Regions from separate parts of the Streptomyces shinuiensis genome, predicted to be linked through region 2. Evidence: riboswitches for the same ligand, from Rfam matches in the RefSeq annotation. Region 2 holds a riboswitch; the other holds the start of a gene.
The links. Region 2 has a riboswitch for cyclic di-AMP ahead of ACGRHY_RS06220 (M23 family metallopeptidase). Riboswitches for the same ligand answer to the same signal wherever they lie in the genome.

Region 1 (4,558 bases), 2.3 Mb from region 2:
CGTTCGTCGTCGCCGACTTCCCGACGGCGGAGCTGGTGAAGACCGCCGCGAACTCCTTCCTGGCCACCAAGATCTCGTTCATCAACGCCATGGCCGAGGTCTGCGAGGCGGCCGGCGGCGACGTGGTGAAGCTGGCGGAGGCCATCGGGTACGACGACCGGATCGGGCGGAAGTTCCTGCGCGCCGGGATCGGCTTCGGTGGCGGCTGCCTGCCCAAGGACATCCGCGCGTTCATGGCGCGGGCGGGCGAGCTGGGAGCCGACCAGGCTCTGACGTTCCTGCGTGAGGTGGACTCGATCAACATGCGCCGCCGCTCCCACATGGTGGAGCTGGCCCGCGAGACGGTGGGCGGCGCGTTCCTGGGGCAGCGCGTGGCGGTGCTGGGGGCGACCTTCAAGCCGGACTCCGACGACGTACGGGACTCGCCGGCGCTGAACGTCGCCGGCCAGATCCATCTGCAGGGCGGGCAGGTGACGGTCTACGACCCCAAGGGCATGGAGAACGCCCGGCGGGTCTTCCCCACCCTCGGCTACGCGGAAAGCGCGCCGGACGCGGTGCGCGGGGCGGACGTGGTGCTGCACCTGACGGAGTGGCGCGAGTTCCGGGAACTCGACCCGGAGGTGCTGGGCCAGGCCGTGGCGCACAAGCGCATCCTGGACGGCCGCAACACCCTCGATCCGGCCCTGTGGCGCAAGGCGGGCTGGTCCTTCCGCGCGCTGGGCCGGCCGGCGGCGTAGGGCCCCACCTTGTGGGCCCCGCGTGCCCTCGCGGGCGGCCGGCTCACTCCGCGGAGGACCGCCGTGCGCGGCGGGTCCGCGTCTTCGCCCCGCTGCCGCAGACGGCCATGGTGCACCGGCGTCTGCGGCCGGCCCGGCTCCTGTCGCAGTACGCCAGGCGGCAGTCGTGCGCCTCGCACGGCTGCCGGGCGGGAAGGCCGGGGTCGAGGGCAGGCGGGTGGATGTGACGTTCGGCTCGGGCGCCCTCGAGGGCCGGACGTTCGCCTTCCGGGAGACGCGCGGGTACGTGCCGCCGCAGTGGCCCAGCGCCGAGCGGTCACAGCGGCTCCACCTCGACTTCTGCGTCCCCGCGGGGAGTTGGACGCGGCCGCCCGCGAGGGCACGAAGAAGAGGCGGGCGGGGCAGAGGTGTTCGCACACCTCTGCCCCGCCCGCCTCATGGCCGGCTCCGGGCCCGGGTCCGGCCCGGAGGCCGGACCCTGGTGACCGGGTCGGTGAGGGTCAGGCCCCTCAGATGCTGACGCCGTTGGCCCGCAGGTAGGCCAGCGGGTTGATGTCCGAGCCGTAGCCGGGGGCGGTACGGATCTCGAAGTGCAGGTGCGGACCGGTGCTGTTGCCGGTGGAACCGACGGCGCCGATCTGCTGGCCGGCGCTGACCGTCTGGCCGGCGCTGACCGACAGCGAGGACAGGTGGCCGTACTGGCTGTACCGGCCGTCCTCGTGGCGGATGACGATCTGGTTGCCGTAGGCCCCGCCCCAGCCGGCGGAGACCACGGTGCCGTTGGTGACGGCCTTCACCGGGGTGCCGGAGGCGGCGGCGAAGTCCTCACCGGTGTGACCGTTGGACCAACGGGCACCCGAGGCCTTGTAGGAGCCGGACGGGGCGGCGTTCACCGGGGCGGCGTAGCCGGTGACCGCGCCGCGGTCGCTGCGGTCGGCGCGCTCGGCCGACTGCTGCACGGCCTCGGCCTTCTCGGCCTTCGGAGCCTGCTTGACCTCGGGCTTGGCCTTGGCCTCGGGCTTGGCCTCGGCCTCGGGCTTGGCCTTGGCCTCGGGCTTGGCCGCGGCCTTCTGCTGGGTGGTGGCGCCACCCAGGGTGAGCTCCTGGCCCGGGAAGATCAGGTTCGGGTTGTCGCCGATGGCCTGGCGGTTGTCCTCGTAGATGCGCTCCCAGCCGCCCTGGACACCCTGGGCGTCGGCGATCTTGAAGAGGGTGTCGCCGCCGACGACCTCGTAGGAGGTGCCCTTGCCCGCGCCGTGGTCGTGGCTGTGGCTGTGGCTGTGGGCGCGCTCACCGCGGTCCGTGCGCTGCGGCGCGGCCTCGGGCTCGCTCTTCTGCTGCTTCGACTCGGCCTCGGGCTCGGCCTCGGCCTTCGGAGCGGCCGCCGGAGCCTGCTCCTTCTGCTCGGTCGGGTTGCTCTGGCCGCCGGGGGAGACGGCCGGGGCGGGACCGCCCTTGGTCAGACCGGCCTTGACCGAGCACACGGGCCAGGCGCCCGGGCCCTGTCCCGCCAGCACCTTCTCGGCGACGGCGATCTGCTGGTCCTTGGTGGCGAGGTCGGCACGCGGCGCGTACTGGGTGCCGCCGAAGGCAGCCCAGGTGCTCTGCGTGAACTGCAGGCCGCCGTAGAAGCCGTTGCCGGTGTTGATGGACCAGTTGCCCGTGCTCTCGCACTGGGCGACCTTGTCCCAGGTCTCGACGGAGGCGGCGTTGGCCCCGCCGGCGGTCACCAGGGGAAGGGCCATGCCGGCGCCGCCCACGGAGATGGCCAGCGACAGGCGGGTGAGACGGCTGTTGCGCATACGACGGTGACGTCCGCGTGCGGACATAGATGTGCTCCTTCTCCTACGCCTGCGAGGTGAGCTGTCGGGTTCGGGCTGGAGTTGCCCGGCCATGTGCGCCGCGGCGTGTGCCGCGGCATGGCTTCACCCCAAGCCGTCCCGTATGAACCCGGGACGGCGACTTACCTTGGGTCCCCCGCTCCTGCCATCGGGTGGTGTGGATGGTCCAGCCCGCCGCCGTTGACAGGATTCGGCGTTCGACAGCGGGCCGCCGCACATTCGTACGGCACGGCCAGAACGGTAGACACATCGTTTCCGCCGATACAAGCCGATGGGTCACAGGACGCCCGTTTCGAAGGCTTTGATGATCGTCCGATCGTCACCGTCCGCTGCGTTCACCTCTCGAAGAGTGGCGGAGTCCGACTCTGACGCTGCGTCACTCTCCTCCCCTGCCAGGGCCGATGACACAGAAGGCCCTCCTCCGGCACGCAGAGCGACGCGCCGGGGAGGGCCGGCTCGTGAGTTGAATCACGAGGAGGTCAAGGAGCTACCCGTCGAGCTGTCCGATGGTGGCGATGGACGGACCGCGCCCGGTCCGCTCGTGGCGGGCGACCGCCTCCGCGTCACGCAGCACGCGCACCGCGTTCCCCCAGGTGAGCTTGGCGAGGTCGGCCTCGGACCAGCGGCGGTCCAGCAACTCGGCCACCAGATGCGGGTATCCGGACACATCACTCAGATCGGACGGGGTGAAGGCCGTGCCGTCGAAGTCGCCGCCGATGCCGATGTGGTCGATGCCCGCGACCTCGCGCATGTGGTCCAGATGGTCGGCGACCGTCGCCGCCGTGGCGACCGGACGCGGGTTGGCCTCCTCGTAGGCGCGCTGGACCGCCAGGCCCCTCTCGGTGCCGTCCAGGGGGTGAAGGCCGTGGGCGCGCATGTTCTCGTCGGCGGCCTCGGTCCAGGCGACGGCGGCGGGCAGCACGAACTTCGGCACGAATGTGGCCATCGCCACACCGCCGTTGACCGGAAGCCGCTCCAGCACGTCGTCGGGGACGTTGCGCGGGTGGTCGCACACCGCGCGGGCCGAGGAGTGCGAGAAGACCACCGGCGCCGTCGTCACGCGCAGGGCGTCGCGCATGGTGGCGGGCGCCACATGGGAGAGGTCCACCAGCATCCCCAGCCGGTTCATCTCCCGCACGACCTCCTCGCCGAAGCGGGTCAGGCCGTCGTGGCGCGGGGCGTCGGTGGCCGAGTCCGCCCAGTCGATGGTGTCGTTGTGGGTGAGCGTCATGTAGCGCACGCCCAGCCGGTACAGGGCGCGCAGCGTGGCCAGGGAGTTGTTGATGGAGTGGCCGCCCTCGGCGCCCATCAGGGAGGCGATGCGGCCCTCGGCGCGGGCCGCCTCCATGTCGTCGGCGGTGAGGGCGGGCCTGAGGTCGGCCGGATGGCGGTCGGCCAGCCGCCGCACCACGTCGATCTGCTCCAGGCAGGCGCTGACGGCGGTGTCGCCGGTCAGGTCGGTGCGCACGTAGACCGACCAGAACTGCGCGCCCACCCCGCCCGCGCGCAGCCGCGGGATGTCGGTGTGCAGATGGGCCGACTGGTCGCCGGCGATGTCGCGCCGGTCGAGGTCGTACGCCACCTGCTCGCGCAGCGCCCACGGCAGGTCGTTGTGGCCGTCGGCGACGGGATGGGCCTCCAGCAGCGCCCTGGCCCGTGCCAGCAGCTCGGCGGAGTGACCCATCTCACCTGCCCCCGAAGCCGAAGCCGGCGCCGCCCGCGGCGACCTTGCTCCGCAGCCGCCTCCCCTTCTCCCGCGCCTGGTCCTTCAGCTCAGCCTGGAACCGCTCCATGCGCTCGCGCAGCTCCTCGTCATGGGCCGCCAGGATGCGGACCGCCAGCAGGCCCGCGTTGCGCGCGCCGCCGACCGAGACCGTGGCCACCGGGACCCCGGCGGGCATCTGGACGATGGACAGCAGGGAATCCATGCCGTCCAGGTGCCGCAGCGGCACGGGGACGCCGATCACCGGCAGCGGGGTG
Region 2 (4,558 bases):
GTGCTCACGCCACACGGCGACCGCGCGCAGCGGCGGTTCCGCGGCGTACACCCAGGTGATCTTGCGGCGCAACTGTGTGAGCAGCGAGGCCAGGCTGGGGCTGCCCGACGCCCGGGCCAGCGTCTCGTGGTACCAGTCCTCCAGGGCCCTCAGATCGGACAGCCGGCCGCTCTCCGCCCGCTGCAGGCCCAGGCGGACCAGTCCGCGCAGGACCCTCAGCTGCGCCTCGGTGCGGCGCCGGGCGGCCCGCGCGGTACCCAGCGGCTCCAGCAGGGCGCGTATGTCGAGCAGGTCGGCGGCCTCCTGCTCGGTGGGCCGGGCGACACAGGCGCCCGCGTGGCGGCGGGAGACGACGAAACCCTCCGACTCCAGGGTCCGCAGAGCCTCTCGCACCGGGACGCGCGAAACGCCGTAACGCCTGGCGAGGAGTTCCTCGGTGAGCCGGGCCCCGGGCGGGAAAACACCGAAGACGATGTCGTCACGGACCGCGCTGCACACCATGTGCGCGGAAATGCGCATGGGCCGACCTCCGCCGCCGTCTCCATATTTCCCGAAGTGCCGCAGAGTCGAACTGTATTCCACCGGAACACGTTTTCCGATGCCCGCCGGAAAACAGACGTGAAAACATCTGCCGCGCGACCTCACGGGTCGCGCGGCGGATGCCGGTGCGTGACGGGCGCGGCTGCCCTGTGCCCTGCGGGGCGGGGTCCGTCAGACGTCGACACCCTTGCCGGCCAGATAGGTGACCGGGTTGAAGTCCGAGCCGTAGTGGGCGCCGTTGCGGGCCTCGAAGTGCAGGTGCGGTCCGGTGCTGTTGCCGGTGGAGCCGACCGCGCCGATCCGCTGGCCGCCGTCGACCTTCTGGCCCGCCGAGACCCTCGTGGCGGACAGGTGGGCGTACTGGGTGTACTTGCCGTCGTCATGGCGGATGACGATCTGGTTGCCGTACGCGCCGCCCCAGCCGACCGTCACCACGGTGCCCGGACCGACGGACCGCACGGGAGTGCCGGTGCCGGCGGGGAAATCGATGCCGCTGTGCTTGCCGGAGGACCAGGAGGCGCCGGCCTGCTTGTAGGCGGTGGTGGTGTCCACGCCCGCGACCGGGTCGACGTAGCCGGTGACCGAACGGCGCTCGGCGGAGCGGTCGGCACGCTCGTTCGCGCGCTTCTCGGCGGCCCTGCGCTCCTGGGCGGCCTCGCGCTCCTGGACGGCCTTGGCGGCCCTCGCGGCCCTCTCCTCGGCGACCTCGCGCTTCTCGGCGGCCCTCTCCTCGGCGGCCCTCTCCTCGGCGGCGTCGGCGACGCGCTGCTGGGCCCGGGCCTGGGCCCTGACGTCGTCGGCGATCGTGTCGCCGACGGCCATGGCCTGGACGAAGCCCAGGGCGTAGGTCCCCGAGCCCTCGCCCGGAGCGGCGATCGCGGGAGTGGCGGCGGCGCCGACCACGCCGGTGACGGTCAGGACGGCGGCTCCGGCCAGGCCGGCGCGGGTGCGCATGGAACGGCTGGAGAGGTGGTGCTTCTCGGTGAGGTCCTCGGTGAGCCCGGTGAGCTTTCCGGTCAGCTTCTCGGCGAGCTGCGCGGCGGCACGGGTGAACGCCATGGGTGGCGTGCTCCTTTCCTTCCTTCTCGCCTACCGGGTTAGCTGTCGGGTTCGGAGCAGGAAGGTCTCCTACGGGCGCACGGCCCGATTCACCCCAGGTGCCTCGGGAGAGGACCACTCCCGCGCGGATGGGCGGGAGGGTGGGTCCCCGGCTCCCCCGTCCGGGGGACTCGGCGATCACTGCCGTCGGCCGCGGTCGCGGTCACTTCTGACGGCCAGCGAGACAGACGCTAAACGGACAAATTTGAGCGAGCAAGCAGATAGCGGCTTTTGTAGGCCATGCCACACAGGCCGCCCACTGGAATAGCCCAAAATCGGACATAAGAAAGGCCCTTGGTGTGGCAATCCCACCAAGGGCCTTCCGCTGCGCAGCCGCCGCGAGGCGGCCGGGGGTCACTGGTCGGTGACGACGGTCACCTCTCCGATTCCCAGGTCGCGCACCGTGTCGGCGATCTGGGACGCGTCTCCCACCAGCACCGTCACCAGACGGTCCGCGGGGAAGGCGGCCACGGCCGCCGCCGTCGCCTCCACGGTGCCGGTCTCGGCGAGGCGGGCGTACAGCTTCGCCTGGTAGTCATCGGGAAGGTGCTGCTCCACCTGGTCTGCGAGGGTGCCTGCGACGGCCGCCGCCGTCTCGTAACGCAGCGGGGCCACCCCCACCAGGTTCTGCACGGCCGTGTCACGCTCGGCGTCGGTGAGGCCCTCCTCCGCCAGGGTGCGCAGCACGCGCCACAGGTCCTCCAGCGCGGGACCCGTCACATCGGTGGCCACCGAGCCGTTGATCGCCAGCATCGAGGCGCCGGCACCCTCGGGCGAGGAACGCAGCACCTGGGCGAAGGCCCGCACGCCGTAGGTGTAGCCCTTCTCCTCGCGCAGCACCCTGTCCAGGCGGGAGGTGAGCGTGCCGCCCAGGCAGTACGTGCCCAGCACCTGGGCGGGCCAGACCCGGTCGTGCCGGTCGGGGCCGACCCGGCCGATGAGCAGCTGGGTCTGCACCGCTCCGGGCCGGTCCACGACGACCACCCGGCCGGTGTCGTCCGCGGTGATCGGCGGGACCGGCCGGGGCCCGGCGGCCGCGCCCTTCCAGTCGCCGAGGGTCTCGGCCAGCGCCTTGTCCAGGTCCACCCCGGTGAAGTCGCCGACCACCACGGCCGTGGCCGTCGAGGGCCGCACGTGCTCCGCGTAGAAGGCGCGCACCGCCTCGGCGTCGATGTTCCTGATGGTCTCCTCGGCTCCCTGCCGGGGACGCGAGAGCCGGGAGTCGGCCGGGAACAGCTCCTTCGACAGCGCGATGGCCGCCCGGCGGGCGGGGTTGGCCAGCTCGTGCGGGATCTCGTCCAGACGGTTGCGCACCAGCCTCTCGACCTCGCCCTCGGGGAAGGCGGGGGCGCGCAGCGCGTCGGCGAGCAGACCCAGCGCCCTGGCCAGCCGGGAGGCCGGGACCTCCAGGGAGACCCGTACGCCGGGGTGGTCGGCGTGCGCGTCCAGGGTGGCACCGCAACGCTCCAGCTCGGCGGCGAACTCCTCGGCGGTGTGCCGGTCGGTGCCCTCGCTCAGCGCCCGGGCCATGATCCCGGCCACGCCCTCCCGGTCGCGGGGCTCGGCCTCCAGCGGCGCGACGAGGTCGACCTCGACGGCCACGACCTTCTGGCCGGGACGGTGGCAGCGCAGCACGGTCAGCCCGTTGGGCAGCTCACCGCGCTCGGGGGCGGGGAACGCCCACGGCCTGGGCTCGCCGCCGCGGGGCTGGGGGTGGAACTCCATCGACATTCCGTTCTGGGCCGTGGCGTCGCTCACTGGGCGGCCTCCTGATCGTGGGTGTCGGCGGCGGTACCGGTTCCGGAGACGGTGGCGCCCTCGGAGACGTCGGCCGCGGTGTCGGGGGCGGTCGCCTGGGTGGGCTCGTAGATCAGCACCGCGCGGTTGTCGGGGCGCAGCCGGGCCGCGGCCACCTCGCGCACCTCGTCGGCGGTGACCTGGAGCACGCGCTCCACCGCGGTCAGTGCGAGCTGTGGGTCGCCGAACAGCACCGCGTAGCGGCACAGCTCGTCGGCGCGGCCGCCGACCGTGGCCAGCCGGTCCAGCCACTCGCGCTCCAGCAGCGCCTGGGCGCGCTCCATCTCCGCCGGGGTCGGCCCCTCCTCCGCGAAGCGGGCCAGTTCCTCGTCGACCGCCCGCTCGATGTCGGCGATCTCGGCGTCGCCGGATGCCTTCACGTCCAGCCACCCCATCGAGGGCGCCCCCGCCAGCCGCAGCATGCCGAAACCGGCGGTGACGGCGGTGCGGTCGCGGCGGACCAGGCGGGTGTTCAGGCGGGAGGACTCGCCGCCGCCGAGCACCGTCAGCGCCAGATCGGCGGCGTCCGCCTCACGGGTGCCGTCGTGCGGCAGCCGGTAGGCGGCCATCATCGCCCGGGAGGGCACCTCCTCGTGGAGGGTCTGCTTGACCTCCTCGCCGATGACCTCCGGCAGGGAGCCGTCGCGCGGCGGCCGCTTGCCCTCGTGGGAGGGGATGGAGCCGAAGTACCTCTCGACCCAGGCGAGCGTCCGCTCCGGGTCGATGTCGCCGACGACCGCCAGCACGGCGTTGTTCGGCGCGTAGTAGGTGCGGAAGAAGTCCCGCGCGTCCTCCAGCGAGGCGGCGTCCAGGTCGGCCATGGAGCCGATCGGGGTGTGGTGGTACGGGTGGCCCTCGGGGTAGACCATCGCCGTCAGCTTCTCGAACGCCGTGCCGTAGGGCACGTTGTCGTACCGCTGGCGGCGCTCGTTCTTCACCACGTCGCGCTGGTTCTCCATGGACTCCTCGTCCAGGGCGGCCAGCAGCGACCCCATCCGGTCGGCCTCAAGCCACAGCGCCAGCTCCAGCTGGTGGGCGGGCATCGTCTCGAAGTAGTTGGTGCGCTCGAAGCTGGTGGTGCCGTTGAGCGAGCCGCCCGCCCCCTGTACCAGCTCGAAGTGAC

Region 1: it holds a riboswitch for cyclic di-AMP, as region 2 does, so the genes downstream of both, ACGRHY_RS16985 (transglycosylase family protein) here and ACGRHY_RS06220 (M23 family metallopeptidase) in region 2, are expected to answer to the same signal.

What each region holds. Positions count from the first base shown of each region.
Region 1 covers NZ_JBIHML010000001.1:3,714,317-3,718,874, reverse strand. The annotation lists gene ACGRHY_RS16995 (UDP-glucose dehydrogenase family protein) at 1-737, shown strand, start outside; gene ACGRHY_RS16990 (CGNR zinc finger domain-containing protein) at 781-960, opposite strand; gene ACGRHY_RS16985 (transglycosylase family protein) at 1,247-2,566, opposite strand; cyclic di-AMP (ydaO/yuaA leader) riboswitch at 2,571-2,781, opposite strand; gene ACGRHY_RS16980 (dipeptidase) at 3,066-4,262, opposite strand; gene purE (5-(carboxyamino)imidazole ribonucleotide mutase) at 4,264-4,558, opposite strand, start outside.
Region 2 covers NZ_JBIHML010000001.1:1,425,172-1,429,729, forward strand. The annotation lists gene ACGRHY_RS06215 (GntR family transcriptional regulator) at 1-519, opposite strand, end outside; gene ACGRHY_RS06220 (M23 family metallopeptidase) at 712-1,599, opposite strand; cyclic di-AMP (ydaO/yuaA leader) riboswitch at 1,613-1,785, opposite strand; gene ACGRHY_RS06225 (M16 family metallopeptidase) at 1,993-3,363, opposite strand; gene ACGRHY_RS06230 (M16 family metallopeptidase) at 3,393-4,558, opposite strand, start outside.